3 regions of the Rubrivivax sp. JA1026 genome follow, and region 3 is predicted to be linked to each of the others. Evidence: predicted binding sites of a transcription regulator. Region 3 holds the regulator's gene; each other region holds the start of a gene.
The links. The regulator LexA, encoded in region 3, represses DNA repair genes until DNA is damaged. The targets are predictions, from matches to a motif close to ACTGTATNNNNATACAGT.
Positions count from the first base shown of each region.

Region 1: a site for LexA is predicted at 8,347-8,364, ahead of recA (recombinase RecA). Genes of this name have one in related genera too.
Region 2: a site for LexA is predicted at 4,207-4,224, ahead of imuA (translesion DNA synthesis-associated protein ImuA). Genes of this name have one in related genera too.

Region 1 covers NZ_JAALCQ010000002.1:714-10,728, reverse strand. The annotation lists gene G5B56_RS03765 (rod shape-determining protein) at 34-1,077, shown strand; gene mreC (rod shape-determining protein MreC) at 1,164-2,081, shown strand; gene mreD (rod shape-determining protein MreD) at 2,078-2,599, shown strand; gene mrdA (penicillin-binding protein 2) at 2,596-4,719, shown strand; gene rodA (rod shape-determining protein RodA) at 4,716-5,876, shown strand; gene G5B56_RS03740 (sensor histidine kinase) at 5,966-7,438, opposite strand; gene G5B56_RS03735 (response regulator transcription factor) at 7,555-8,226, opposite strand; gene recA (recombinase RecA) at 8,400-9,446, shown strand; gene recX (recombination regulator RecX) at 9,530-10,015, shown strand, end outside.
Region 2 covers NZ_JAALCQ010000001.1:160,836-170,850, forward strand. The annotation lists gene G5B56_RS00755 (exo-alpha-sialidase) at 1-801, shown strand, start outside; gene G5B56_RS00760 (YchJ family protein) at 971-1,363, opposite strand; gene G5B56_RS00765 (alpha/beta hydrolase) at 1,462-2,388, shown strand; gene G5B56_RS00770 (MFS transporter) at 2,420-4,159, shown strand; gene imuA (translesion DNA synthesis-associated protein ImuA) at 4,412-5,152, shown strand; gene G5B56_RS00780 (nuclear transport factor 2 family protein) at 5,149-5,646, shown strand; gene G5B56_RS00785 (DNA polymerase Y family protein) at 5,795-7,429, shown strand; gene G5B56_RS00790 (alpha/beta hydrolase) at 7,440-8,102, opposite strand; gene G5B56_RS00795 (tryptophan--tRNA ligase) at 8,304-9,512, opposite strand; gene purN (phosphoribosylglycinamide formyltransferase) at 9,586-10,015, shown strand, end outside.
Region 3 covers NZ_JAALCQ010000009.1:229,448-239,462, forward strand. The annotation lists gene G5B56_RS15960 (AAA family ATPase) at 1-1,919, opposite strand, end outside; gene G5B56_RS15965 (hypothetical protein) at 1,977-2,345, opposite strand; gene G5B56_RS15970 (hypothetical protein) at 2,342-2,755, opposite strand; gene G5B56_RS15975 (helix-hairpin-helix domain-containing protein) at 3,031-3,408, opposite strand; gene lexA (transcriptional repressor LexA) at 3,414-4,109, opposite strand; gene G5B56_RS15985 (asparaginase) at 4,178-5,122, shown strand; gene G5B56_RS15990 (Ohr family peroxiredoxin) at 5,130-5,564, opposite strand; gene G5B56_RS15995 (MarR family winged helix-turn-helix transcriptional regulator) at 5,602-6,063, opposite strand; gene G5B56_RS16000 (ABC-F family ATP-binding cassette domain-containing protein) at 6,159-8,141, opposite strand; gene prmB (50S ribosomal protein L3 N(5)-glutamine methyltransferase) at 8,138-9,007, opposite strand; gene dapE (succinyl-diaminopimelate desuccinylase) at 9,004-10,015, opposite strand, start outside.

The DNA.
Region 1 (10,015 bases), on a different contig from region 3:
GATCCAGCCGCCTCCCGACCGCCGTCTCCCCACATGTTCGCCTCCCTGCGTCGCTATTTCTCGACGGACCTCGCGATCGACCTCGGCACCGCCAACACGCTGATCTACGTGCGCGGCAAGGGGATCGTGCTCGACGAGCCGTCCGTCGTCGCCATCCGCCACGAAGGTGGCCCGAATGGCAAAAAAACCATCCAGGCCGTCGGTGCCGAAGCCAAGGCCATGCTCGGCAAGGTGCCCGGCAACATCGAGGCCATCCGGCCCATGAAGGACGGCGTCATCGCCGACTTCACGGTGACCGAGCAGATGTTGAAGCAGTTCATCAAGATGGTGCATCCGCGGTCGATGACACGGCCCAGCCCGCGGATCATCATCTGCGTGCCCTGCGGCTCGACCCAGGTCGAGCGCCGCGCGATCCGCGAGTCGGCGCTGGGCGCCGGCGCCTCGGACGTCTACCTGATCGAGGAACCGATGGCCGCGGCGATCGGCGCCGGCCTGCCGGTGTCCGAGGCCTCGGGCTCGATGGTCGTCGACATCGGCGGCGGCACGACCGAAGTCGGCGTGATCTCGCTCGGCGGCATGGTCTACAAGGGCTCGATCCGCGTCGGCGGCGACAAGTTCGACGAGTCGATCATCAACTACATCCGCCGCAACTACGGCATGCTGATCGGCGAGCCGACGGCGGAAGCGATCAAGAAGAACATCGGCAGCGCCTTCCCCGGCTCCGAGGTCAAGGAGATGGAGGTCAAGGGCCGCAACCTCTCCGAAGGCGTGCCGCGCAGCTTCACGATCAGCTCCAACGAGATCCTCGAGGCGCTGACCGACCCGCTGAACCAGATGGTCAGCGCGGTGAAGAACGCGCTCGAGCAGACGCCGCCGGAACTCGGTGCCGACATCGCCGAGCGCGGCATGATGCTCACCGGCGGCGGCGCGCTGCTGCGCGACCTGGACCGCCTGCTCGCCGAGGAAACCGGCCTGCCGGTGCTCGTCGCCGAAGACCCGCTGACCTGCGTCGTGCGCGGTTGCGGGATGGCGCTGGAGCGCATGGAGCGCCTGGGAAGCATCTTCACGTCCGAGTGACGGCGTGAACCCCTGCGACGCGTGTCCCCGCACGGCCGGCCGGCCGTTGGGCGCGCGCCGCCTGTCCTGACCCGCCGCGAGCCGACATGCCGCTGGGTACGCTCGACCGCACGCCGCCGCCCTTCTTCCGCCAGGGCACCCCGGCGCTGACCAAGCTCGTCTTCTTCTCCGCGCTGGCCTTCTTCCTGATGGTCGCCGACGTGCGGCTGCGCATTGCCGATCCGGTGCGCGAGGCGATCGCCATCGTGCTGCTGCCGGTGCAGCGGGCGCTGGCGGTGCCGGTCGAACTGGTTTTCGGCGGCGCCGACTACCTGCGCGGCCTGGAGGCCGCACGCGCCGCCGAGCGCGAGGCGCAGGCGCAGCTGGCGCTCAGCGCCGACCAGCTGGCGCGTGCCGGCGCGCTGGCCGCCGAGAACGCCAGGCTGCGCGCGCTGCTGGACCTGAAGCCGGCGCTGGCGGTGCGCTCGCAGGCCGCCGAGGTGCTGTACGACGCTGCCGACCCGTACTCGCGCAAGGTCGTCATCGACCGCGGCCAGGCCCAGGGCGTGGTCGCCGGCTCGCCGGTCGTCAACCAGCACGGCGTGCTCGGCCAGGTCACGCGCGTCTTCGCGCTGACCTCCGAGGTCACGCTGCTCGTCGACAAGGACGCCGCGATCCCGGTGCTCAACGTGCGCACCCAGCAGCGCGGCGCCGCCTTCGGCGTCGCCGGCGGCATGGAGCTGCGCTTCACCTCGGCCAACGACGACGTGCGCGCCGGCGACGAGCTGCAGACCAGCGGCATGGACGGCGTCTACCCGCCGGGCCTGCCGGTGGCCAAGGTGGTGGCGGTCGAACGGCGCTCGGAATCGGGCTTCGCGCGCATCACGCTGGCGCCGGCGGCGGGCAGCGACGGCGTGCGCCACGTGCTGGTGCTGGAGCCGCTGGCGGCGATGCTGCCGCCGCGGCCCGAGCCGGCGCCGGCGGCGCCCGAGGTCGCGCGGCGCAAGGGGAGCGGCCGCCGATGATCATGCCCCGCGGCTCCGACCAGCTGCTGCTGCCGGTCAACCCCTTCTTCATCGCGCTGACGCTGCTGCTGGCCTTCGCCTTCATGCTGCTGCCGTTCGGGCGCCACCCGGCGATCCCGGACCTGCTCGCCGTGGTGCTGGTGTTCTGGGCCGTGCACCAGCCGCGCCGCGTCGGTGTCGGCGTCGGCTTCTTCTTCGGTCTGCTGCTGGACGTGCACCAGGGCGCGCTGCTCGGCCAGCACGCGCTGGCGTACTCGCTGCTGGCTTATGCCGCGACCCTCGTGCATCGCCGGCTGCTGTGGTTCGGGGTCGTCGAGCAGGCGCTGCAGATCGCGCCGCTGTTCTTCGCCGCCCACCTCGTCGCGCTCGTCGTGCGCCTGGCCGCCGGCGGCATGTTCCCCGGCTGGTGGATGTTTCTGGCGCCGGTGATCGAGGCCCTCATCTGGCCGCTCGTCACGATCGTGCTGCTGGCGCCGCAGCGCCGCGCGCCGGATCCGGACGAGAATCGGCCGCTGTGACCGAGATCAAGGACCTCGAGCTCGAACTCGGGCGTTTCCGTGCCCGGCTGATCGCCGCCGCGGCCTTTGTTCTCGTCGCTTTCGGCCTGCTCGCCGCGCGCCTGGTGTACCTGCAGGTGGTGCGCCACGACGAGCTGGCGACGCAGGCCGAGAACAACCGCATCGCCGTCGTGCCGACCGTGCCCAACCGCGGCCTGATCGTCGACCGCAACGGCGTCGTGCTGGCCACCAACTACTCGGCCTACACGCTGGAGATCACGCCGTCGCGCATCGGCGACGTCGAGCTCGACGAGCTGATCGACCGCATCGCCGAGCACGTCGAGATCCAGCCCCGCGACCGCCGCCGCTTCAAGCGCCAGCTCGAGGAGAGCAAGGGCTTCGAGTCGCTGCCGATCCGCACCAAGCTCAGCGACGAGGAGGTGGCGCGTTTCCTGGCCCAGCGCTTCCGCTTCCCGGGCGTGGACGTCAAGGCGCGGCTGTTCCGCCAGTACCCGCTGGGCGAGGTCGGCGGCCACCTGCTGGGCTACATCGGCCGCATCAACCAGGCCGAGAAGAAGGCGATGTCCGACTGGCCCGAGGAGCAGCAGGACAACTACCGCGGCACCGAGTACATCGGCAAGCTCGGCCTGGAGCAGAGCTACGAGCGCGAGCTGCACGGCACCACCGGCTTCGAGGAGGTGGAGACCAGCGCCAACGGCCGCGCCGTGCGCCGCCTGGCCAGCCACCCGCCGACGCCGGGCAACAAGCTCGTGCTGTCCATCGACATCAAGCTGCAGGCGCTGGTCGAGCAGCTGTTCGGCGAGCGCCGCGGCGCACTCGTCGCGATCGACCCGCGCAACGGCGAGATCCTGGCCTTCGTCAGCAAGCCGAGCTTCGACCCCAACCTGTTCGTCGACGGCATCGACGTCGAGAGCTGGCGCGAGCTCAACGAGAGCATCGACCGGCCGCTGCTCAATCGCGCGCTGCGCGGCACCTACCCGCCGGGCTCGACCTACAAGCCGTTCATGGCGATGGCCGCGCTGCAGTCGGGCAAACGCAGCGCCTCGACGGTCATCCAGGACAACGCCAGCTGGACCTTCGGCAACCACACCTTCCGCAGCCACGGCGACATCGCGCTCGGGCCGGTGGACATGCACCGCGCGATCGTCAAGTCCAGCAACGTCTACTTCTATTCGCTGGCCAACGAGATGGGCGTGGACCTGATCCACGACCTGATGGCGCCGTTCGGCTTCGGCCAGCGCACCGGCATCGACCTCGAGGGCGAGGTCACCGGCGTGCTGCCGTCCACCGACTGGAAGCGCCGCGCCTACAAGCGCGCCGACCAGCAGCGCTGGTACGCCGGCGAGACGATCTCGCTGGGCATCGGCCAGGGCTACAACCACTTCACGATGCTGCAGATCGCCAACGCGATGGCCACGCTGGCCTCCGGCGGCCAGCGCTACACGCCACACCTGGTGCGCGAGGTCGAGGACGTCATCACGCGCGAACGGCGCCAGGTCGCCGCCCAGCCGCGCGAGCCGCTGGCGCTCAAGCCCGAGAACGTCGCCGTGGTGATGCGCGCGCTGCAGGGCGTGGTGCTGGAAGGCACCGGCGCCGGCGCCTTCGCCGGGGCGCCGTACACCAGCGGCGGCAAGACCGGCACGGCGCAGGCGGTGACGATCCGCTCCAACGAGAAGTACAACGCCGCCAAGCTCGAGGAGCACAAGCGCGACCACGCGCTGTACACCGCGGTGGCGCCGATGGAGGCGCCGCGTGTGGTGCTGGCGGTGATCGTCGAGAACGCCGGCTTCGGTGCCGCGTCGGCGGCGCCGATCGCGCGGCGCGTCATCGACTACCTGCTGCTCGGCCAGTACCCGAGCGAAGAGGACCTGGCCGCGGTGCGCAGCGGCCGCTCCGGCGCGCCGCTCGGCACGCCGCGGCGCGCCGAGGACGTGCCGCTGCCCGGCCAGGGCCCGATCGCGGTGGAGATCGCCGCCGCCGGTGCGGCGGTGGCCGCTGCGCCGGCCGCGTCGGCCCCGTCGGCGCCGTTGCGGCCGGACGAACGCCGGCCGGCCCCGGCGCTCGCGCCGCCGCCGGTCGGTGCCGCCGTGCCCGCCCCGCAGAGGATCGCCCGGCCATGAACGCGGTGTTCGAACGTCCCTCGGTGCTGCAGCGTGTCAGGACGCTGTTCTCCGGCTTCGACGGCCCGCTCGCCGCGGCGCTGCTGCTGCTGGTCGCCATCGGCCTGGTGACGATGTACTCGGCCGGCTACGACCACGGCACGCGCTTCGTCGACCACGGCCGCAACATGCTGCTGGCCTTCGTGGTGATGTTCGTCGTCGCGCAGGTGCCGCCGCAGCGGCTGCAGCAGATCGCCGTGCCGCTGTACGTCGTCGGCGTCGTGCTGGTCGTGCTGACCGCGCTGCCGGGCATCGGCATCACGAAGAAGGGCGCGACACGCTGGCTCAACCTGGGCATCGTCATCCAGCCCAGCGAGATCCTGAAGATCGCGATGCCGCTGATGCTCGCCTGGTGGTTCCAGAAGCGCGAAGGCCTGCTGCGCGTGCCCGACTTCCTCGTCGCCGCGGCGCTGCTGGGCGTGCCGGTGCTGCTGGTGATGCACCAGCCCGACCTGGGCACCTCGCTGCTGATCCTGGCCGGCGGCCTGTACGTGATCTTCTTCGCCGGGCTGTCGTGGAAGCTGATCGTGCCGGTGCTGGTGCTGGGCGCCACCGGCATCATCGCGCTGGTCATCGCCGAGCCGACGATCTGCCAGCCCGGCGTCGAATGGCCGATCCTGCGCGAGTACCAGCGCCACCGCGTCTGCACGCTGCTCGACCCGATGCAGGACCCGCTGGGCAAGGGCTTCCACATCATCCAGGGCATGATCGCCATCGGCTCCGGGGGGCTGACCGGCAAGGGCTTCATGAACGGCACCCAGACCCACCTGGAGTTCATCCCCGAGCGCACCACCGACTTCATCTTCGCCGCCTTCTGCGAGGAGTTCGGGCTGGCCGGCGTGCTGCTGCTGCTGTTCGCCTTCGTCTTCCTGATCTTCCGCGGGCTGATGATCGCCGGCGAGGCGCCGACGGTGTTCTCGCGCCTGCTGGCTGGCGCGATGTCGCTGAGCGTCTTCACCTACGCCTTCGTCAACATGGGCATGGTCAGCGGCATCCTGCCGGTGGTCGGCGTGCCGCTGCCCTTCGTCAGCTACGGCGGCACGGCGATGGTGACGCTGGGGCTGGGGCTGGGGATCCTGATGTCCGTGGCGCGCAGCCGACGGCTGATGATGAGTTGACGCGCGCATCGGCCGCGTGCATCGGCATGACGCGACATGGCGGGGTCAGGTCTCGCGAGACCTGACCCCAGGCTTTCTGACCCCGCGACTCACCCCTCGGCCGCCTCGTCGCCGTTCAGCGGGAAGCGCACCGTGAACACCGCGCCGGGCGTGCCGTGCGCACTGCCGGGGCGCAGCTCGGCGTCGGTGACGCCGATCTCGGCACCGTGCACGTTGGCGATCTCCTGCACGATGGCCAGGCCCAGGCCGCTGCCGTCGACGTCGGTGCCCAGCGCACGGTAGAAGGGCTGGAAGATCAGCTCGCGCTCGGCCGGCGCGATGCCCGGGCCGGTGTCCTCGACCTGCAGCACCAGCACCTGGCCGAAGGGGTCGGGCATCACGCGTGCGGTGACGGTGCCGCCGGCGGGCGTGTACTGCAGCGCGTTGTCGACGAGGTTGCGCACCATCTCGCGCACCAGTACCGGCTGGCCCCACAGGCGGGCGTCGCGGCTGTCGGGGTCGGGGCCCTCGTAGCCGAGGTCGATGTGCTTCTCCATCGCCTTGGGCACGAAGTCGCGCACCGTCTCGACCACCGTGGCGGCGAGGTCGACGTCCTGCTTGCGCAGGGCCTGCTCCTTGTCCTCGGCGCGCGCCATCGACAGCAGCTGGTTGACCATGTGCGCCGCGCGCTGGCTCGACAGCGCGATCTGCTGCAGCGAGTGCTTCATCGACTGCGTGTCGCCGCGGCCGAAGTCGAGTTCGCGTTCGGCCAGCTCGGCCTGGGTGCGCAGCCCGGCCAGCGGCGTCTTCAGCTGGTGCGCGGCGTCGGCGAGGAAGTGGCGCTGGGCGGCGATCGACTGGTCGAGCCGGCCGAGCAGGTCGTTGATCGCGCCGACCAGCGGCGCCACCTCCTCGGGCACGTGGCGGTCCTCGATCGGCGACAGGTCGGTGCTGTCGCGCTGGCGGATGCGCTGCTGCAGGTCCGACAGCGGGCGGATGCCGCGCGCCAGCGCCAGCCACACCAGCAGCACCGCCACCGGCAGGATGACGAACTGCGGCAGGATCACGCCCTTGATGATCTCGGTGGCCAGGCGCGAACGTTTGTCCACCGTCTCGGCGATCTGGATCAGCCCGGCGTTGCCGCCGGCGTCCTCGCCGGTCCAGAGGTAGGCCACGCGCACCGGCTCGTCGCGGATCACGTCGTCGCGGAAACGCGGCTCGACGGTCGGCGGGCCGTCGCTGGGCACCGGCAGGTCGGCGTCGCCGGCGACGAGCTCGCCGCGCGCGCCGCGCACCTGGAAGAACAGGCTGTCGTTGTCGTCGGGGCGCAGCAGCTGCGTCGCCGCCTGCTCCAGGCTGCGGCGCGCGGCGTCGCTGGCGCGCGCCCGCATCTCGTGTTCGGCCGCGGCCTGGCGCGCGATGACACGCACCATCACGCCGAGCTCGCGGTCGTAGGGGCGGTTGGCGATGTTCTGCGCCACCAGCCAGGTGAGCGCGACGCTCATCGGCCACAGCAGCAGCAGTGGCGCGAGCATCCAGTCGAGGATCTCGCCGAAGAGGGAGCGTTGTTCGCGGGCCGCCATGCGTCTTCAGGATACCGTCTGGTCTTCCCGGGCGGACGCCGAGGGGCCTGCTGCGCCGGTCCGCGGGTGTCGCCCCGTCGAGGGCGCAGGTCCCGGGGGGCTTCGGGGGTGGGCCGTCAGGCCGCGATCTTCTCCAGGCAGTAGCCCAGGCCGCGCACCGTGGCGATCCTCACCGGGCCCTGCTCGATCTTCTTGCGCAGGCGGTGGATGTAGACCTCGATCGCGTTGTTGCTGACTTCCTCGCCCCACTCGCACAGGCGCTCGACGAGCTGGTCCTTGCTGACCAGGCGCCCCGAGCGCTGCAGCAGCACCTCCAGCAGCGACAGCTCGCGTGCCGACAGCTCGATCATCTGGTCGTTGAGGTAGGCCACGCGGCCGGTGGCGTCGAAGGTCAGCGGGCCGTGCTTGATGACGCTGGAGGCGGTGCCCAGGCCGCGGCGCGTCAGCGCACGCACGCGCGCTTCCAGCTCCTGCAGCGAGAACGGCTTGGCCATGTAGTCGTCGGCGCCCAGGTCCAGGCCCTTGACGCGCTGCTCGACGCTGTCGGCCGCGGTGAGGATCAGCACCGGCACCGACGCGCCACGCGCGCGCAGGCGCTTGAGCACGTCGAAACCATGCAGCTTGGGCAGGCCGAGATCGAGGATCACGAGATCGAACTCGTGCGCCGACAGCGCGGCGTCGGCCTCGGTGCCGCTGCCGACCTGGTCGACCGCGTAACCCGAGGCGCGCAAGGAGCGCAACAGGCCGTCGGCCAGGACCTGGTCGTCTTCGGCGATGAGGATGCGCATGACTGTCTCCGTCGGCGGGCCCGTCGTCGGGCTCTGGCTGTGGAAATTTTAACGGCTTGCCTCTTGATACAGGGCAGGGTGTAGTCGGCGCTCACCCCACCGTCGAGGGCCCACCAAAGAACTGTACGAATATCCAGTTTCTGCAATAATCGGCGCCAATCAAGGAGAACCCGATGGACGCCCCGAAACCGCTGAACGCCGAGAAAGCCAAGGCCCTGCAGGCCGCTCTTGCCCAGATCGAGAAACAGTTCGGCAAGGGATCGATCATGCGCCTGGGCGAAGGCGAGGTGATCGAGGACATCCAGGTCGTGTCCACCGGCTCGGTGGGCCTGGATGTCGCGCTCGGTGTCGGCGGCCTGCCGCGCGGCCGCGTCGTCGAGATCTACGGCCCCGAGTCGTCGGGCAAGACGACGCTGACGCTGCAGGTCATCGCCGAGATGCAGAAGACCGGCGGCACCTGCGCCTTCATCGACGCCGAACACGCGCTGGACATCCAGTACGCGCAGAAGCTGGGCGTCAACCTGCAGGACCTGCTGATCAGCCAGCCCGACACCGGCGAGCAGGCGCTGGAGATCGTCGACGCACTGGTGCGTTCGGGCTCGATCGACCTGATCGTCGTCGACTCGGTCGCCGCGCTGACGCCCAAGGCCGAAATCGAAGGCGAGATGGGCGACTCGCTGCCCGGCCTGCAGGCGCGGCTGATGAGCCAGGCGCTGCGCAAGCTCACGGCGACGATCAAGAAGACCAACACGATGGTCATCTTCATCAACCAGATCCGGATGAAGATCGGCGTCATGTTCGGCAACCCCGAGACGACCACCGGCGGCAACGCGCTGAAGTTCTACGCCTCGGTGCGCCTGGACATCCGCCGCACCGGCAACATCAAGAAGGGCGACGAGGTCATCGGCAGCGAGACCAAGGTCAAGGTCGTCAAGAACAAGGTCTCGCCGCCGTTCAAGACCGCCGAGTTCGACATCCTCTACGGCGAAGGCATCAGCCGCGAAGGCGAGATCATCGACATGGGTGTCAACGCCCGCATCGTCGAGAAGTCCGGCGCCTGGTACGCCTACAACGGCGAGAAGATCGGCCAGGGCAAGGACAACGCGCGCGAGTTCCTGCGCGAGAACCCCGACATCGCCCGCGAGATCGAGAACAAGGTGCGTGAGTCGCTCGGCATTCCGCAGCTGCCCGCCGCCGAAGGCGCCGAAGCCGGCGCCTGAGGCCGGCGGCCGGGGCGCGAGCGCGCCCCGGTGGCTTTCCGGGGCCGGGTGATGCTCCGTCACCCGGCCCGGTCGACACCTCGATGGCTTTCTCCGCCCCCTCGCTGAAAGGCCGCGCGCTGCGTTATCTGGCGCAGCGCGAACATTCGCGTGCCGAGCTCGAGCGCAAGCTCGCCCGCCACGCCGAGGACGGCCCCGACGCCAGCGCCGCCGAGCGCATCGCGCGTGCACTCGACGAACTGCAGGCCGCCGGGCTGCTGAGCGAGGCGCGGGTCGCCGAGTCGGTGCTCACGCAGGGCGCGCGTTTCGGCAGCCGCCGCCTGCGCCAGACCCTGCAGGCCAAGGGCCTGGCGCCCGAGCTGGTCTCCCAGACGCTCGAGCAGGCCCGCAGCACCGAGCTGGACCGTGCACGCGAGGTCTGGCGCCGGCGTTTCGGCAGCGTGCCGGCTGATGCGGCCGGCCGCGCGAAGCAGATGCGTTTTCTCGCCGGCCGGGGCTTCGACGGCGACGTGATCCGCCGTGTCGTGCCGTCGATCGGCGCCGCCGATGACGGCGATCCCGAGCTCGAT
Region 2 (10,015 bases), on a different contig from region 3:
ACGCTGGTGCAGGTCTGGACGCTGGAGCGCGACCGCGGCACCGTCTGGGCCGGCACCTTGCCCGGCGGGCTGTTCCGCAGCGAGGACTTCGGCGCCTCGTGGCAACTGGTCGAGGCCTTGTGGCACGCACCCGGCCGTGCCGAGTGGTTCGGCGGCGGCTACGAGGTGCCGGGCCTGCATTCGGTCTGCCCCGATCCGTCGCGCCCGGGCGCGCTGCTGGTCGGCGTGTCCTGCGGCGGCGCCTGGGCGAGCGAGGACGACGGCGCGAGCTGGGCGCTGGCGGCGAGCGGCATGCACGCCGAGTACATGCCGCCCGAACGTGCCGACGACCCGGCGGTGCAGGACCCGCACCGCATCGTGCGCTGCGCCGCGGCGCCCGATGTGCTCTGGTGCCAGCACCACAACGGCATCTGGCGCTCGGGCGACGGTGCGCGCTCGTGGCAGCGTGTGCAGGCGCCGCTGTCCTCGTTCGGCTTCGCCGTCGCGGTGCACCCGCGCGACCCCGACACCGCCTGGTTCGTGCCCGCGGTGAAGGACGATTGCCGCGTGCCGGTCGGTGCCGCGCTGGCCGTCAACCGCACACGCGACGGCGGCGCCAGCTTCGAGACGCTGCGCGCCGGGCTGCCGCAGCGCGACTGCTACGAACTCGTCTACCGCCACGCGCTGGACGTGGCTGCCGACGGCACGAGCCTGCTGCTGGGCAGCACGACCGGCGGCCTGTGGGCCAGCGTCGACGGCGGCGAGCAGTGGCACACGGTGGCGACGACGCTGCCGCCCATAAACGCGGTGCGTTTCGGTTAGGGGCCTGGCCGGCGGCCAAGCCCCTAACCTGCGGGTGAACGTACGGCTCCCCCGAGCCCCCTCCGCGAGGGTGCTCCCGCTCGTTCGACGGCTCCCTCCAGCCTCCCTCCGAGAGGGAGGCTCCAGTCAGGAGGACGATGGCGGCCGGGTGCAGCCTGCGCGCTGGTTCTTATCGAATTTCGCCGTCGACGTAGAACCAGCGGCCGTCCTCGCGCACGAAGCGGCTGGTCTCGTGCAGCCGGAAGGCGCGGCCGGCGAGCTTGCTGCGGGCGACGAACTCGACCGTCGCGGCGTCGCCGTCTTCGCGGGCGCGGCGGACCTCCAGGCCCAGCCACTTCAGGCCGGGCTCGAACTCGACGCTCTCCGGCCGCGTGCTGGCGTGCCAGGTGGCCAGCAGATAGGGCTCCAGCGCCAGCACGTAGGCGCTGTAACGCGAGCGCATCAGCGCCTCGGCGCTCGGCGCCGCGGCGCCGGCATGCCAGCGGCCGCAGCAGTTCTCGTAGTCGGCCTTCAGGCCGCAGGGGCAGGGGGTCATCGTCTCGTCCTCGGGCGGCGCGAGCATACGGCGGCGGCCGTGCGGCCGGGATGCGCTGGCTACACTCGGCGCCGCCGGCCGCCGCACGCGTCGCGTGCACGCCACCGTCCCGCCAGGAACCCCCGATGCTCGACCCCCAAGCCCGCGCGCTGCTGGACCTGATGATCGACAAGCGTGTGCCGCCGGTGCACACGCTGCAGCCGGCCGAAGCCCGGCGCTTCTACGCCGAGCGCCGCGCCTTCACCCAGCCCGAGCCTCCGTCGGTGGCCGAGGTGCGCGACCTGGCCACCGACGCCGGCCTCGCGCTGCGCCTGTACCGGCCGGCCGAGGGTGTGCTGGCGCTGCTCGTCTACTTCCACGGTGGCGGCTGGACGATCGGCGACCTGGACACGCACGACGTCGTCTGCCGCACGCTGGCGCTGGCCTCGGGCTGCGCCGTGCTGTCGGTGGACTACCGGCTGGCGCCCGAGCACCGTTTCCCGGCCGCCGTCGACGACGCCGTCGCCGCCGTGCGCTGGGCGCGGCGCGAGGCCGCCGCACTCGGCATCGACCCCGCGCGTGTGGCCGTCGGTGGCGACAGCGCCGGCGGCAACCTGGCCGCGGTGGCGGCGATCGCCGCACGCGATGCCCACGACCCGCTGGCCGCGCAGCTGCTGATCTACCCGGTGACCGACATGCGCGCCGTCGCGCCTTCGCACGCCGCCAACGGCCAGGGTTATCTGCTGACGAACGACAGCATCGCCTGGTTCCGCGGCCACTACGTGCCCGACGAGGCGCAGTGGACCGACTGGCGCGCCTCGCCGCTGCTGGCGCCCGACCTGAGCCGGCTGCCGCGGGCGCTGGTCATCACCGCCGGCCACGACCCGCTGCGCGACGAGGGCCTGCAGTACGCCGACGCCTTGTCGGCGGCCGGCAACCGCGTGCAGTACGTCGGCTTCGAGCGCCAGATCCACGGCTTCGTGACGATGGGGCGTGTGCTCGACGAGGCGCACACCGCGCTCGCGCTGGCCGGCGGCTTCCTGCGCGAGGCGCTGGCGCCGGTGGCGGCCTGACGGTGCGCCGGCTGCTGCCGCAGGGGCGCCGATGAGCGGCGGCCACCCGAACCAGTTCGCGCTGCTGGCCCAGCGCCGCTTCGCGCCGTTCTTCGCCGTGCAGTTCCTCGGCGCCGGCAACGACAACCTGTTCAAGTTCGCCTTCACGGTGATGGCGACCTACGAGCTGCAGCTGGCCTGGATGCCGCCGTCGCTGGCCGGGCTGGTGATCGGCGCGGTCTTCATCCTGCCCTTCGTGCTGTTCTCGGCCACCGCCGGGCAGCTCGCCGACAAGCACGACAAGGCGCTGCTGGCGCGCTGGGTCAAGTCGCTGGAGATCGCGATCATGGCCGCCGCGGTCTGGGGCTTCGTGCGCACCGACGCCGTCATGCTGCTGGCCTGCGTCTTCGGCATGGGGCTGCACTCGACGCTGTTCGGCCCGGTGAAGTACGCCTACCTGCCGCAGCACCTGGACGAACGCGAGCTGACCGGCGGCAACGGCCTGGTCGAGATGGGCACCTTCGTCGCCATCCTGCTGGGCAATCTGGCCGGCGGCCTGCTGATGGCGGTGCCCGAGGCCGGCGCGCGCCTGGTGGCCGCCGCCTGCCTGGGCGTGGCGCTGCTCGGCCGGCTGGTGGCGCAGGCGGTGCCGCGTTCGCCGGCGCCGCAGCCCGATCTGACGATCAACTGGAACCCGTTCAGCGAGACCTGGCGCAACCTGCGGCTGTCGCGCGAAGACCCGGTGGTCTTCCGCTCGCTGCTGGGCATCTCGTGGATGTGGGCCTTCGGCGCGGTCTTCCTGTCGCAGTTCCCGGCTTTCGCCAAGGACGTGCTGCACGGCGACGAGCAGGTGGCTTCGCTGCTGCTGGTGCTGTTCTCGGTGGGCGTGGGCGTCGGCGCGCTGCTGTGCGAGACGCTGTCGCGGCGCCACGTCGAGATCGGCCTGGTGCCGCTGGGCGCGGCCGGCATGAGCGTCTTCGCCGTCGACCTGTATTTCGCCGCCCACGCGCTGCCGGCCTCGGCGCTGATGCCGGTTTCCGCCTTCGTCGCCCAGCCGGCGCACTGGCGCGTGATGGCCGACCTGGTGCTGCTGGCGCTGGCCGCCGGCGTCTACAGCGTGCCGATGTACGCGCTGATCCAGCTGCGCAGCCCGGCGACGCACCGCGCCCGCATCATCGCCGCCAACAACATCCTCAACGCGCTGTTCATGATCGCCAGCGCGCTGGGCGCCGGTGCGCTGCTGGGCGCGGGGCTGTCGATCCCGGGTGTGTTCCTCGTCGCCGGCGTCGTCAACGCGCTCGTTGCCGGGGCCGTGTTCTGGTTCGTGCCCGAGTACCTGCTGCGCTGCCGCGCGCTGCTGCACGGGCGGCTGGTGCGCCGGCTGCGTGTGACTGGCTCGGTGCTGCCGCCGGCCGACGGCGCCGCGCTGCTCGTCGGCCCGGCGCCGGCCGGCGCCGACCTGCTGCTGCCGGCGGCCGCCGGGCCGCGGCCGCTGCGCTGGGTCGTCGACCGGCAGCGCCTCGCCAGCCCCGGCCTGGGCGCGCTGCTGCGCCGCGCCGGCGCCGTCGCCTGGGTGCCGGCGCACGAGGACGCGGCGGCGCACGCCGAAGCCGTCGAGCGTGCGGCGCAGGCGCTGGCGGCCGGCGAACTGGTCGGCCTCTTCGTCGCCGACGAGGCCGGGCGCGCGGCGACGCAGGCCGCGCTCGTCGCACGCCAGCCGGTGCCGGTGCTGAGCGTGGGCTTCGTGCCGGGGCGGCCGGCCGTCTTGTCGCTGGAGGCGGTGCCCGGCTGAACGTGACCGGATGCCGCTGGCTGCGGTTTCCGGTGCTTGCGGCGAATACTGTATGGACATACAGTCTCCATCATGGAGACGCTGCCCCTGTTCGCCCCGTCGCCGCCGGCTGCCGTGCCGGCGGAGGGGCGGCGTGCGCGGCGGCCGTGGCCGGAGCCGCCCCCGGTGGTGCCTCCTGTGCCGCCGGCGCCGGCCGGCGAGGGGGCCGTGCCGGCCCCTGTGGTGCAGCCTTCTCCGCCCTCTGCGCCGGCCGTGCCGCCGCGGCCCGCGGCGCTGGAAGACCTGCACCCGGCGCTGTGGCGCGCGCACCAGCTCGGTCGCCAGCACGAGACCACCTGGCCCAGCGGTTTCGCCGCGCTCGACGCGGTGCTGCCCGGCGGCGGCTGGCCCTCGCGAGTGCTCACCGAGCTGCTGCTGCCGCGTGCCGGCCTGGGCGAGATGCGGCTGCTGGCGCCAGCGTTGGCCGCGGTCCAGCGTGCCGAGGGCTGCGTGATGCTGTTCGACCCGCCGGCGCTGCCCTTCGGCTGGGCGCTGGCCGAATGCGGGCTCGACCTGGCGCAGCTGTTCGTCGTGCGCAGCCGCCAGGCGCAGCGCGGCCGCGCGCGTGGGCCGCTGCCGGCTGCCGACGTGCTGTGGGCGCTGGAACAGGCGCTGCGTTCGGGCCAGGTCGGCGCCGTGCTCGCCTGGCTGCCGGCGCGCCTGCCGGCCGACGCGCTGCGCCGGCTGCAGCTGGCCGCGCAGACCCACGACGGCCCGGCTTTCGTGCTGCGCGACGACGCCGCGCGCACCCGGCCCAGCGTCGCGCCGCTGCGGCTGTGGCTCTGCGCCGCGGGCGCCGACGCGCTGCGTGTGCACCTGCTCAAGCGCCGCGGCCCGCCGCTGGCCCAGCCGCTGGCGCTGGCCCTGCCTCCGGTGCTGCCGGCTGCGGCGCGGGCCCGCGCCGCGACGCCGGTGGCCCGCACTGCGTTCACCCAGGAGGTCCTGCAACCATGAACTCTCCCGCCTTTCTCGCCGGCGGCGCCGCCGTGCCGGCTTCGCCCGCGCTCGATGTTTCGCCGTCGTCGGCCGCCGTCGGCCCGGCCGTGGGTGCCGCGGCGCTGGTGCACGAGTTCTGGCGCCGCATGGCGAGCAACGACTTCGCCTCGGTCGGCGAACTGCTGACCGAGGACTTCGTGCTCGACTGGCCGCAGTCCGGCGAACGCTTCCGCGGTGCCGACCGTTTCGTGCGCATGAACCAGGAGTACCCGGCCAACGGGCCCTGGCGTTTCCGGCTGCACCGCGTCGTCGGCGGGGCGCACGACGCGGTGTCCGACGTCGGCGTCACCGACGGCGTGCAGCAGGCGCGTGTGATCTCGTTCTTCGACTGCGATCTCGCCGCCGGCCGTGTGCGCCGCCTGGTCGAGTTCTGGCCCGAACCTTATGCGGCGCCGACGAACCGCGCCCACCTGGCCGAGCCGATCGACGACGCGGAGGGCGAGGGCGGCTGACCGGGCGCCGTGGGCGCGCGGGCGAGCGTCGGGGTGCCGCGGCAGGGCCCGGTGTCGGCGTTGCCGTCTGCCCACCTGTCCGGCCGTTCGCCCGTTCTCCTGTTCGCCCGTTCGCGTTGCCCACCAGCCGTTCCGCCGGAGGCTCCCCGTGTTCTGGATCGCGCTGCACGCCCCGCGGCTGTCGCTGGAGTCCTGGCGCGCCACGCTGGGTGCGGCCGAGGCCGCCCGGCCGCTGGCGCTGCTGGCCGCGCACCGCATCGCCGTCGTCGACCGCCGGGCCGCCGAACGCGGTGTGCAGCCCGGCATGCGGCGTGGCACCGCGCTGGCGCTGGCGCCCGATCTGGTGCACGGCGAGGCCGACGCGGTGCGCGACGCCGCCGCGCTGACGGCGCTGGCACACGCCGCGCTGGCCTTCACGCCGATGGTCGTGCCGGAGCCGCCGGCCACGGTGTTGCTGGAGGTGGCGGCCAGCCTGCGCTGCTTCGGCGGCGGGCCGCGGCTGCTGCAGCGGCTGCAGGCCGCCGTCGAGCCGCTGGGGCATGCACTGGCCCTCGCCAGCGCGCCCACGGCGCGCGCCGCCTCGCTGCTGGCGCGCTGGCGGGGCGATCAAACGGGCTTCATGCTCCTGCCGGGCGACCGGCTGGCGGCGCTGCAGGCCGTGCTGGCCGGCGCGCCGCTGGCCTTGCTGGACGCCGGGCGCGAGCACGCCGCGGTGCTGCAGGGCATGGGCGTGCACACGCTGGGCGAACTGCAGGCGCTGCCGCGCGACGGCGTCGCCCGCCGCTTCGGCACCACGCTGCTGGCCGAACTCGACCAGACGCTGGGCCACGCCGCCGACCCGCGCGAGCCGCTCGTGCCGCCGGCGGTCTTCGAGAGCCGGCTGGAGCTCTTCGCGCGTGCCGACACCACGGCCCAGGTGCTGCACGGCGCCGGCGTGCTGCTGGCGCGGCTGGTGGCCTGGGCGCAGGCGCGCCAGGTGCGCATCGCCGCCTTCACGCTGGGCATGCGCCACGACCGCTGCCGTGGCGACGCGCTGCCGGCCACGCGGCTGCGGCTGGAGCTGGCCGAGCCTTCGCTCGACCCCGGGCACCTGCAACTGCTGCTGCGCGAGCGCCTGGGCCGGCTGGAACTGGTGGCGCCGACGCTGGAGCTGGAACTCGAATGCCGTGAGGCGGTGCACGCGCCGGCGCCGAACGCCGAGTTGTTCCCGTCGCGCCAGGGCCAGGCGCAAGGCCTGCTGCGCCTGCTGGAGCGCCTGCGCGCGCGTCTGGGCGACGAGCAGGTGCTGCGCCTGGCGCCGCAGCCCGACCACCGCCCGGAATGCGGCACGCGGCTGCTGCCGCTGGGGCGCGTGCCGGCGCCGTCGGTGCGGCACGGCCGGCACCCGTCAGCCCCGCCGCGGGTGGTGGCGCAGGTCGCTGCACCGCCTGAACCGGCAACCGACCCGGCACAGGCCCTGATCGCCTCGCTGCTGGCGCGTGCCGCGCCGGTCGTGCCTGCAGCCGCACGGCGCCGGCGCGCCGCGCTGCACCGCCCGGTGTGGCTGCTGGACGCACCGCAGCCGCTGCCCGAGCGCCACGAGCGCCCGCAATGGCAGGGCCGGCCGCTGCGTGTGCTGGCCGGGCCGGAGCGCATCGAATCGGGCTGGTGGGACGGCGGCCTGGCGGTGCGCGACTATTTCGTCGCCCAGGCCGAGGACGGCGCGCTGGTCTGGGTCTACCGCGAACGCCTGCCGGCCGACGACGCAGCCGGCGGCTGGTACCTGCAGGGCTGGTTCGGCTGACGCCGCCGGCTCAGGCCAGCACCTTCAGCAGCCAGCGCTGCAGCGCCTGCACTTCCTCGAGACAGACCGAGTGTTCCATCGGGTAGTCGTGCCACTCGACCTCGAAGCCTTCGCGGCGCAGCGCCTCGCGCGCCGCCTGGCCGCGCACCAGCGGCACGACGCCGTCGTCGCGACCGTGGGCCAGGAAGACCGGCGTGCCGGTGCTCGCCGGGTGGCGTTCGGCGGCCAGTGTCTCGGGCAGCGGCAGATAACCCGACAGCCCGGCCAGGCCGGCCAGCCGGTGCGGCAGGCGCAGTCCGCCGCCCAGCGTGATCGCGCAGCCTTGCGAGAAGCCGGCGAGCACGATGCGCGAAGCCGGCACGCCGCGCGAGATCTCGCGCTCGACCAGCGCCTGCACCGCGGCGAAGGACTCGCGCAGCCCGGCCTCGTCTTCACGGCGCGGCGCGTCCGGCCCGAGGATGTCGTACCAGGCGCGCATGCGGTAGCCGCCGTTGATCGTCACCGCCCGTTCGGGCGCGCGCGGCAGCACCCAGCGCACGGGCCCCAGCGCCTCCAGCCGCAGCTCGTCGGCCATCGGCAGGAAGTCGGTGCCGTCGGCGCCCAGCCCGTGCAGCACGATGACCGTGGCCACCGGCGTCACGCCCGGGTCGAGTTCGATCGTCTGCAGCGCCATCGTGTCTCCTTGCTCGGTCTATCGCCCGCCGCGGCGGGCCATCAACGCGCACTCACTCCGCGAAGAAGCGTTTGCCAGAGCAGCGCACCTTCAATCCCCGCCAGCACGCACACGGCGCCTCAAGCGGCCGCCGCGGCCCGGCTTTGCCGGGCCGCTGGCGGCGCCCCCCTGGGGGGGAGCGCGTGAGCGCTCCGGGGGGGATCAGTAAGAAATGCCCATGGCTTCCCGGACGTCCTTCATCGTCTGCCGGGCCACCGTGCGCGCACGCTCGGTGCCCATCTCGACGATCCAGTGCACCTGCTTGGGGTTGGCGGTGAAGGCTGCGGCGCGTTCGCGCCAGGGCTGCTGTTCCTTGACGATCGCGTCGATGACCGGCTGCTTGCACTCCAGGCAGCCGATGCCGGCCGACGTGCAGCCCTGGCTGGCCCAGCTCTGGGTCGCTTCGTCGCTGTAGACCTTGTGGAAGGCCCAGACCGGGCACTTCTCCGGCGTGCCCGGGTCGGTGCGGCGCACGCGCGCCGGGTCGGTGACCATGCCGCGCACCTTCTTGGCCACGGTGTCCGGGTCGTCGCGCATCAGCACGGCGTTGCCGTAGCTCTTGCTCATCTTCGCGCCGTCCAGGCCGGGCAGGCGCGCGTTCTCGGTGTACAGCGCCTGCGGCTCGACGAGGATGCTCTTGCCGCTGCCCTTCAGGTGGCCGGCCAGCAGTTCGCTGTCGTGCGCCGTCCAGCCCTCGACCTGGCCTGCCGCCTTCTTCAGGATGCCTTCGCCCTTGGCCAGCGCCTCGGCGGCACCGGTCTCGCCGAAGGCCTTGCGCTGCTTCTCGAAGTAGCGCTGGTCGTCCTTGGAGAGTTTGGCCAGCGTCGCTGCCACCTGCTCGGCGAAGTCGGGTGCGCGGCCGTAGAGGCTGTTGAAGCGCCGCGCGCATTCACGCGTCAGTTCGACGTGCGAGGCCTGGTCTTCGCCGACCGGCACGTAGGCGGCCTTGTAGATCAGGATGTCGGCGGCCTGCAGCAGCGGGTAGCCGAGGAAGCCGTAGGTCGCGAGGTCGCGGTCCTTCAGCTTGTCCATCTGGTCCTTGTAGGTCGGCACACGTTCGAGCCAGCCCAGCGGCGTGCCCATCGCCAGCAGCGTGAACAGCTCGGCGTGCTCGGGCAGACGGCTCTGGATGAAGATCGTGCTCTTCTCCGGGTCCAGGCCGGCGGCGAGCCAGTCGATCACCATCTCGTAGACGTTCTTCTCGATGACGTCACGCTCTTCGTAGTGCGTGGTCAGCGCGTGCCAGTCGGCGACGAAATAGAAGCAGTCGTACTGGTCCTGCAGCCGCACCCAGTTCTTGAGCGCGCCATGGTAGTGGCCGAGGTGCAGGGAGCCGGTCGGGCGCATGCCCGAGAGAACGCGGGGTCGCATGGAGTTTTGCCGGGACAAGGAAAACGTCGATTGTCTCAGGTCGCGGGGGGCCGCTCGCTACACTGCGCGCCCCATGAAGCGCATCGTCATCCTGATCTCCGGCCGCGGCTCGAACATGGAGGCGATCGTCCAGCGCTGTGCCGCCGAAGGCTGGCCGGCGCTCGTCGCGGCCGTCGTCTCGAACCGGCCCGACGCCTCGGGGCTGGCCTTCGCCGCCGCGCACGGCGTGCCGACGGCCGTCGTCGACCACCGCGGCTTCGCCGGTGACCGCGAGGCCTTTGACGCCGCGCTGGCCGCCGAGATCGACCGCCACGAGCCCGACCTCGTCGTGCTCGCCGGCTTCATGCGCATCCTCGGCGACGCCTTCGTGCGCCGCTACGCCGGGTGCATGCTGAACGTGCACCCGTCGCTGCTGCCGGCCTTCCCGGGGCTGCACACGCATCGCCGCGCGATCGAGGCCGGTTGCAAGGCCGCCGGCGCCACCGTGCACTTCGTGACGCCCG
Region 3 (10,015 bases):
GGCCGGGCACGCCGGCGCGCCTCGAGCGCCGCCGCACGCCATTGCGCTGCGGCCAGCTCGGGGCGGCCGGCCTGCTGCCAGTGGTGGGCCAGCCGTCGCGCCGGCACCGGTTGCTGCGCCAGCCAGGCGGCGGCACGGCCGTGAAGCCACGCGCGCAGCGGCGCGGGCAGCGCGTCGCGCACGGCGGCACGCACCAGGTCGTGCAGCTGGCCCTGCGCGTCCAGCCACTGACTGGACTGCAGCGTGCGCACCGCCGGTGACCAGTCCAGCGGCATGCCGCCCAGCATCGCCGCCGCGTCGCCCAGCGTCAGCGGCCTCTCGAGCACCGCCGCGACGCCGGCGAGCTGGCGCGCCGCCTCGGGCAGGGCCTGCAGCCGTGCCTGGACGACGGCAGCGGCGCCGGCCGGGGCGCTGCCGGGGTCGAAGGCCGTGCCGGGCTGCTCGTGCAGCGCGCGCAGCGTCTCCAGCACGAACAGCGGGATGCCGCCGGTGTAGCGCAGCAGGGCGTCGGCATCGGCGGCCGTGCCGTCGGCGACGTCGGCCAGCAACTGCTGCAGCTGCGCGGCGTCCAGCGGCTGCAGCGGGAGGTGGCGCGGCGGGTCGGACGCGGCCATCCAGCGCACCAGCGCCGGCGGCTGCTCGCCGCTGCGCACCGCCAGCCAGCACGGCAGACCGTCGCCGGCCAGCGCCGGCAGCAGCTCCAGCGTCGCGGCGTCGGCCTGGTGCACGTCGTCGAAGGCCAGCAGGCGCAGCGGCGTGCGCCCCGGCGGCGGCCGCAGCGCCTGGGCCAGCGCCCGCTGCAGGCGCAGCGCATCGAGCCGGGGCGGGGCCTCGGCGCCGAGTTCGGGCAGCAGTGCCGAGAGTTCACGCCGCGCCCAGCCGGGCAGGGCCTGCGGGCCGTCGGGCCAGGGCGCGTCGCTGTCGAACCAGAGCCGCGCCAGCAGCCGCGCGAGCAGCGCGTAAGGCCGTTCGGCGTCGCCCGGCCGCGCCGCCAGCCGCAGCACGCCGTCGTGCGGCTGCAGGAAGTCGGCGAGCAGGCGGGTCTTGCCGAGCCCGGCGGCGCCTTCGACGAGCAGCGTCGCCGCGTCGCGCCAGGCGGCGTCCAGCAGCTGCCAGGCAGATTCGCGGCCGACCAGGCGCGGCGGCCGCCGCAGCACCGGCGGCAACGGCCTCGGGGCGCGGCGTGGCGCCTCACCCTGGCGCAGGCTGGCGGCCAGTGCGGCGGTTTCGTCGTCGGGCAGTTCGCCCAGCTCGGCGTCCAGGCGTTCGGCGAAGCGGCGGTAGACCTCGATCGCCGCGCCGAGATCACCGCGAAGATGGTGCAGCCGCATCAGCCGGCGCGCGGCGTGGTCCGACAGCGGCTCGTATTCGGCCAGGCGCTGCGCCAGCAGCAGCGCAGCGGCCAGACGCTGTTCGGCCTCGAGCGTGCTGGCCACACGCGCCAGCGCCTGGGCGCGCAGCAGGCGCCAGCGTTCACGCGCCTGCGTCAGCCAGCGTTCGACCTCGGGGCAGTCGTCGAAGGCGAGCCCTTCCAGCCAGTCGCCGTCCAGCGCCGAGGCGTCGGCGGCCAGCGCGCCGTCGGGGTCGAGTGCCGGGTGTCGGAGTGCGGCTGCCGGGCGCAGGCGCTCGTCGCCGTCGACGACGGGCTGCCCGGCGCAGCGGGCCAGGCGAAAGCGCCGCTGGCGCAGGCTGGCGAGCGCACGCGCGGGGTCGGCCCCGGGCCACAGCCAGCGCGCCAGCTGCTCGCGCGCGGCGCTGCCGTCGAGCGCCAGGATGGCCAGCAGCGCGGCGTCCTTGCGGCTGAGCTCGTGCACCACGGCGCCGGCGTGCAGCCGGTGCCGGCGCAGCAGTTCGAGCCGCAGCACAGGCGCGGGCGAGGGCGGAGGCGGCGTCGCCGCAGGGCCGTCCGGCGTCGTCATGGCGCCGATTCTGGCCAGCGCCGCGCGCTGCGCCTACCGCGCGATCCGGCGGTGGGTTCAGCGCGTCAGGACGCGGCTGGACAGGAAGTCGGTGGCCGGGGCGCCGCAGCGAAACAGCGTGTCCAGGCTGGCGCGCAGCAGCGGCTCGAGCGCCGACTGGCCGGCGTCGGCCAGCGCCTCGAACACGGTGCCGCGCAGCAGCCACAGGTCCGACGGCTGCTCGGCGGCCCGGATCTGGCGGCGCACCCATTCGGCGTGCGAGCCTTCCAGGCCTTCGACGGCGGTGAGGAAGTCGTGTTTGGTCGTCACGAAGGCCCGGCGCTCGGCCAGCCGCGCCAGGCGCGGGCCGGCGAGCGCGACCGCCCCGACCACCGGGTGGACCGCGATCGGCGCACGGGCGACGGAGCGCAGGGTGAGCGTGTTCATGGCGCCTTCAGCCGGTTGCGGCCGCGCTTGGGGAAGTGGGCGTTCAGGCGGGTGACGCGGCGCTCGGCCTCCGACTGGCTGCGGTGCAGCGCGACGACGCGGTAGACGTCGGCCCGCAGGTGCCACAGTTCACGCAGCGTGCGGGCCTGGCCGATGCGCTCGGCGAGCCGGCCGACGTCAGCCCCGGCGAGATCGTGCAGGCTGTCCAGGAACTGCTGCCGCGCCCGCGGCAACTGGCTCAGCGGCGGCGCCGCGTCCTTGGCCGCGGGGGCCGTCAACCAGAAGACGAAGCGGTCCCAGGCAGCCGTCGGCGCGGTGCGCAACGACGGCGGCGGCACCGGGGTGCGACCGAAACCTGCGTTGTCCGCTTGATGCGAGGTGTTCCAGGGCGACATGCTCGAACTGGTCATGAGCGTGATATCGGCCACGAATGGCGCTGCTTGAGTCCATTGTGTGCGGCTCGACCCAGGTTTAAGCGCCGAACAGCGTGGCCGATGCCGGTCAGTTCTGCGTGAGCCACGCGCACGTGGCCGCGGCGCCGGCTGCACGCCGACGCGGCGCGATGCCGGCCACGCAGCCCCGGCAGGCGGGGGATCGGACGCGGCGGTCAGGCGCGGCGATCAGGCGCGGCAGTCGGACCCGGTATGGCAGGACTCGCCGCGATCAGCAAAACCTGCCGACGGTTTCAGACGACGCCGTGCCGGGCCTTGCGTTCAGCGGTGTAGCTCCACCACGGGCGCGGCTCGGCGCCACGCATGAAGTCGACGGCGGCCATGAAGGTGTCGAGCACGCAGGGGTCCTGCCGCTTGCCGGTGGCGTCGCAGAGCGCGCGGTACAGCGCCAGCGCGTCGTGTTCGGCCAGCTCGCGCGGGTGCTGGATGCCGAGCAGGCGCAGGTCACCGGCAATCGACGGGCCGATGTTGGGCAGTTGTTCGAGCAGCTCGCACTCGTCGGCCGTGCGCGCCTTCAGCGGCCGCGGCGCCTTGGGGGCGCGCGGCGGGCGCGCCGGCCCCGGCAGCGGCGGCGCCGAAGGCAGCGTGCGACGGGCGTAGGGCGCGGCCATCACGCTCACATCAGCATCGTGTTGCGGATCAGGCCGACCGCGATGCCTTCGAGCTCGAAACCCTGGTCGCTGCCTGCCAGCGGCACGACGATGGTCTGGAAATCGGGGTTCTCGGGGATCAGCTCGATCGCCGCCTTGGTGCGGCGGAAACGCTTGACGGTGACGTCGTCGCCCAGGCGCGCGACGACGATCTGGCCGTTCTTGGCCTCGTGCGCCTTCTGCACCGCGAGCAGGTCGCCGTCCATGATGCCGGCGTCGCGCATGCTCATGCCGCGCACCTTCAGCAGGTAGTCGGGCTTGCGCTGGAACAGCGAGGCCTCGACGACGAAGCTCTGGTCGATGTGTTCCTGCGCCAGGATCGGGCTGCCGGCGGCGACGCGGCCCACGAGCGGCAGCGTCAGCTGCGCCAGGCTGGGCAGCGGCAGGCTGAACTGCTTGCCGTGCTGCGACAGGCGCGCCTCGGCGAGCGCACGCAGTGTGTCAGACTTCAGCCGGATGCCACGCGAGGTGTTGCCGACGAGTTCGATGACACCTTTGCGGGCGAGCGCCTGCAGGTGCTCCTCGGCCGCGTTGGCCGAACGGAAGCCCAGCTCGGCGGCGATCTCGGCCCGGGTGGGCGGGGCGCCGGTGCGCTCGATCGCGCTTTGCACGAGGTCGAGGATCTGCTGCTGTCGCGGCGTGAGCTTGGGGCTGTCGTCCATCGCGTGATCCGGTCTTTGAGACTGGAGATTCATCCAGATCACTGTATTTTCATCCAGAGGACCACGGAATGCAAAGCGAATCGCGTGTCGTCGCGCTGGTCGCCACCGGCGGCACGATCGCCGGCACGGCTGCCCGCGGCGACGATCTCGTCGGCTACGACGCCGGCGCGCTGTCGGCCGAACAGCTGACCGCGGCGGTGCCGGCGCTGGCCGGCGAGGCGCTGGAGACCTGGACGCTGGCGCGGCTGGACAGCTGCGACATGGACCACGCGACCTGGGCGCTGCTGCGCCGCGAGCTGCAGTCGCGGCTGGCCCGGCCCGAGGTCGCCGGCGTCGTCGTCACGCATGGCACCGACACGCTGGAGGAGACCGCCTGGTTCCTGCACCGCACGCTGGCCGCGCCCAAGCCGGTGGTGCTGACCGCCGCGATGCGCCCGGCCAGCGCGCCGTCGCCCGACGGCCCGCAGAACCTGCTCGACGCGGTGCGCCTGGCGCGTGAACCCGGCGCCCGCGGCGTGCTGGTCGCCTTCGGCGGCAAGGTCTGGGCGGGCGGTGAGCTGCGCAAGCTGCACGGCTGGCAGCTGGACGCCTTCTCCGCCGGCGACGCCGGGGCGTTGGCGCTGGTCGAAGACGGCGTCTTCCGCCGGCTGCGCGACTGGCCGGCGCCTGAGTTGCATCCCGCGCCGGTCGGCGAGGTGCCGCCGGGCCAATGGCCGCGCGTCGAGATCGTCACCAGCCACGCTGGCGCCAGCGGCCGCATCGTCGATGCGCTGGTGGCCGACGGCGTCGACGGCCTGGTGATCGCCGGCACCGGCAACGGCACGGTGCACACGGCGCTGCGCGAGGCGGCGGCGCGGGCGACGGCGGCCGGGGTGGCCGTGGTGCGCGCCTCGCGCTGCCTGGCGGGCGGCGTCGTCGGCACGACCGACGGCGCCTTGCCGCACTACGGCGCGGCGACGCCGGCGCAGGCTCGCATCGAGCTGATGCTGGACCTGCTGGCGCGCCGCACCTGAGCCGCCGTCAGGCGACCGACAGCGCGACGTCGACGTTGCCGCGCGTCGCGTTGGAGTACGGGCAGACCTCGTGCGCCTCGGCGACCAGCGCCTCGGCTTCGGCACGCTCGAAGCCCGGCAGCGACACCGTCAGCGCGACGGCGATGCCGAACGCACCCGGCTTGCCGGCGTGCGGGCCGATCGAGACTTCGGCGTGGATGGCCACGTCGGCGGGGATCGCCTTCTTGTGGCGGGCGCCGACGGCCTTCAGCGCGCCGATGAAGCAGGCGGCGTAACCGGCGGCGAAGAGCTGCTCGGGGTTGGTGCCGGCGCCGTCGTCGCCGCCCAGCGCCTTGGGCGTCGACAGCTGGATGTCCAGACGGCCGTCGTCGGACTTGGCGGTGCCGGTGCGGCCGCCGGTGGCGGTGCCGCGGGCGGTGTAGAGCGCTTTTTCGATGGCCATGGGAAGTCTCCTTGCAGTGGCGTCGTGACGGGCGGCCTCAGGCCGCGCGGGGAAGGGATTCGTTGATGCGCCGGCGCAGCGCCTGAACACGCTCGACGAGCACGGCCAGTTCGGCGGCGTCGCAGTCGACGCCGGCCAGCAGCCGGCCTTGAAGCTCGACGGCCCGGTCTTGCAGCGCGACGCCGGCTTCGGTCGGCTCGACGTAGACGCGGCGCTGGTCGGCCTCGTCGCGCTCGCGGCGCACCAGACCGGCGCGTTCGAGCCGCCGCAGCAGCGGCGTCAGCGTGCCGGACTCCAGGTCCAGCCGTTCGCCGATGCCCGACACCGTCTGCCGGCCTTCGTGCCACAGCACGAGCATCACGAGGTACTGCGGGTAGGTCAGGCCCAGCGGGTCGAGCAGCGGCCGGTACAGCCGCGTCATCGCCAGCGAGCCCGCGTAGAGCGCGAAGCAGAGCTGGCGTTCCAGCGGCAGCAGGGCGGGGGCGTCGGTCGAGGCCATGGGCCGCACTGTAGACAGTTGCGCGCAACTCGGTTGCGCACAACTTGATACGCCGACGGCGCGAAGGGTCGAAGCCGGCGGCGCCGGCATCGACCTCAGTTTTCGGCTTGCAGCGCCTCGATCTCGGTCTGCAGCTCGAGCCAGCGTTCCTCGAGCATGCCGGTCTCGGCGGCGGCGTGGTTCAGGCGCCGGCCGGCTTCGGCGATCTCGGCGCCGGACATCGTGCCGGACGCGAGCTGGGCCTCCAGCTCGGCGCGCTCGGCGGCCAGCTTTTCCAGCCGGGTGTCGATCTGCGCCAGTTCGTTGCGCAGCGGGCGCGTGCGGTTGGCCAGCGCCTGGCGCGCCTGCGCGGCCTGCTTGCGGTCTTCGCGGCGGTCGCCACTCGGCTGGGGCGCCGGACGCGCCGGCTGGGCGGCCTTGCTCTCCACCGGCGTTGCCGGCACGAACGCCGCCGGCCGCGGCGGCGGCGGCGGTTCCTGGCCACGCGCCGTGGCGCGCGAGACCTCCAGCAGCCAGCGCTGGTAGTCGTCGAGGTCGCCGTCGAAGGGCTCGACGCCGCCGCGGCTGACGAGCCAGAACTCGTCGCAGGTCTCGCGCAGCAGCGCGCGGTCGTGGCTGACCAGCATCACCGTGCCTTCGAACTCGTTGAGCGCGATCGACAGCGCCTCGCGTGTCGTCAGGTCCAGGTGGTTGGTCGGCTCGTCGAGCAGCAGCAGGTTGGGGCGCTGCCAGACCAGCATCGCCAGCACCAGGCGTGCCTTCTCGCCGCCGGACAGCGAGCCGACGGCCTGCGTGACCATGTCGCCTGTGAAGCGGAAGCGGCCGAGGAAGTCGCGCAGTTCCTGCTCGCGCGCCGCCGGGCCGACGTCGCGCGCCAGGCGCACCATGTGCATCAGCGGGCCGTCGCCCAGCGACAGCACGTCCAGCTCCTGCTGCGCGAAGTAGCCGATGACCAGGCCCTTGCCCTCGGTCATCGTGCCGCCCAGCGGCGGCAGCGCGCGCGCGATGGTCTTCACCAGCGTCGACTTGCCCTGGCCGTTGGCGCCCAGGATGCCGATGCGCTGGCCGGCCAGCACCGAGCGGCTGACGTTGCGGACGATGGTCGTGCTGCCGTAGCCGCAGACCAGCCCGTCGAGGGACAGCATCGGGTTGGGCAGGCTGACCGGCTCGCGGAACTCGAACTCGAAGTCGCTGGCGGTCAGCACCGGCGCCAGCTTTTCCATGCGCGCCAGCGCCTTGACCCGGCTCTGCGCCTGCTTTGCCTTCGTCGCCTTGGCCTTGAAGCGGTCGATGAAACGCTGCAGGTGCGCGATCTTCTCCTGCTGCTTGGCGAACGCCGCCTGCTGCTGGCTCATGCGTTCGGCACGCATCTCCTCGAAGGTGCTGTAGTTGCCGCCGTAGCGCGTCAGCGTGCAGTCGTCGAGGTGGACGGTGACGCGGGTGATCGCATCGAGGAACTCGCGGTCGTGGCTGATGACGACCATCAGGCCGTCGAAACGCTTGAGCCAGGCTTCGAGCCAGACCAGCGCGTCCAGGTCCAGGTGGTTGGTCGGTTCGTCGAGCAGCAGCAGGTCGGCCGGGCACATCAGCGCGCGCGCCAGCTGCAGCCGCATGCGCCAGCCGCCGGAGAAACTGTTCACCGGCGCGTCGAGCTGGTCGCTGCGGAAGCCCAGGCCCAGCAGCAGCGCCTGGGCACGCGAACGCGCGTCGAAGGCGCCGGCTTCGTCGAGCCGCATGTGGGCTTCGGCGATCGCGTGGCCGTCGCCCGAGGCTTCGGCCGCGGCCAGCGCGGCCTGGGCCTCGACGAGCGGGATGTCGCCCTGCAGCACGAAGTCGGTCGCGCCGTCGTCGGTCTCGGGCATATTCTGCGCCACTTCGCCGAGGCGCCAGCGCGGCGGGATCTCGACGTCGCCGCTGTCGGCCTGCAGCCGGTTGGTCAGCAGCGAGAACAGGCTGGACTTGCCGGCGCCGTTGCGGCCGATCAGGCCGACCTTCTCGCCCGGCTGCAGCACCAGGTTGGCGTTCTGCAGCACGACCTTGACGCCGCGGCGCAGCGTGATGTTGCGCAGCGTGATCACAGGCCGGCCTCCAGCGCTTGCGCGGTCAGCAGCAGCACCTGGTCCTCGCCGGCGCTGGTTTCCAGCCAGACAGCTTCGAGGCGCGGGAACGCGGCTTCGAAATGCGCGCGTTCGTGGCCGATCTCCAGCACCAGCACGCCGTGCGGCGACAGGTGGCGCGGCAGCTCGGCCAGCAGCAGGCGCACGAAGTCCATGCCGTCGGCACCGCCGGCCAGCGCCAGCTCGGGCTCGGCGCGGTACTCGGCCGGCAGCGCGGCCATCGCCTCGGCGTTGACGTAGGGCGGGTTGCAGAGCACGAGGTCGTAGACGCCGTCGGCGGCCGCCAGGCCGTCGCCCTGGCGCAATCGGATGCGCGACTGCAGGCCGTGGCGCGCCACGTTGATCGCGGCGACGGCCAGCGCGTCGGCGCTGAGGTCGCTGGCGTCGACCTCGACCTCGGGCCAGGCCATCGCCGCCAGCACGGCCAGGCTGCCGTTGCCGGTGCACAGGTCCAGCACGCGCCGCGTCTGGTCCGAGAGCCAGGCGTCGATCGCACCGTCGGCCAGCGGCTCGGCGATCAGCGAACGCGGCACGATGACCCGTTCGTCGACGCTGAAGGGCACGCCCTGCAGCCAGGCTTCGCCGGTCAGGTAGGCGGCGGGCTTGCGCGTGGCGATGCGTTCGGCCAGCAACGTCTCGCAGCCGGCGACGTCGGCGGCCGACAGTTCACGCGCGGCGTGTTCGTCCAGCGCGTCCAGCGGCAGGCCCAGCTTCCACAGCACGAGCCAGGCGGCTTCGTCGAAGGCATTGGTGGTGCCGTGCCCAAACGAAACGCCCGCCTCGGCGAGGCGGGCGCTGGAGGTCTCGATCAGCTCGATCAGGGTCATCGGAGATAGTGTTCCAGCGTGCGGCGGTAGACGTTCTTCAGCGTCTCGACCGAGGCCGCGTCGACGTGTTCGTCGATCTGGTGGATGGTGGCGTTCAGCGGCCCGAACTCGACGACCTGCGGGCAGATCGCGGCGATGAAACGCCCGTCGGAGGTGCCGCCGGTGGTGCTGAGCTCGGGCTCGACGCCGCATTCGGTGACGATGGCCGCGCTCAGGGCGGCGATCAGCGGGCCGGGCGTCGTCAGGAAGGGACGGCCGGAGAGCGTCCACTCCAGCCGGTGTTCGACGCCGTGGCGCGCCAGCACCTCGGCGACCCGCGCCTGCAGCGACTCGGGCGTGGACTCGGTGCTGAAGCGGAAGTTGAAGTCGACGACCAGCTCGCCCGGGATGACGTTGCTCGCCCCGGTGCCGCCGTGCAGGTTGCTGACCTGCCAGCTCGTCGGCGGGAAGAAGGCGTTGCCTTCGTCCCAGCGCATCGCCGCCAGTTCGGCCAGCGCCGGCGCGAAGACGTGGATCGGGTTCTTCGCCAGCTGCGGGTAGGCGATGTGGCCCTGCTTGCCGATCACGGTGAGCCGGCCCGACAGCGAGCCGCGGCGGCCGTTCTTGACCATGTCGCCCAGGCGCGAGACCGAGGTCGGCTCGCCGACGATGCAGGCGTCCAGGCGTTCACCACGCTGCTGCAGCAGCTCGACCAGGCGCACCGTGCCGTCGACCGACGGGCCTTCTTCGTCGCTGGTCAGCAGGAAGGTGATGGCGCCGGCGTGGCGCGGCTGCGCGGCAATGAACTCCTCGACGGCGACGACCATCGCCGCCAGCGAGCTCTTCATGTCGGCCGCGCCGCGGCCGTAGAGCCGGCCGTCGCGGTGGCTGGGCACGAAGGGGTCGCTGGTCCAGCGGTCCAGCGGGCCGGTCGGCACGACGTCGGTGTGGCCGGCGAAGGCCAGCACCGGGCCCGGCAGGCCGCCGGCGCGGCGCGCCAGCAGGTTGGTGACGCGAAAGTTCTCCGGG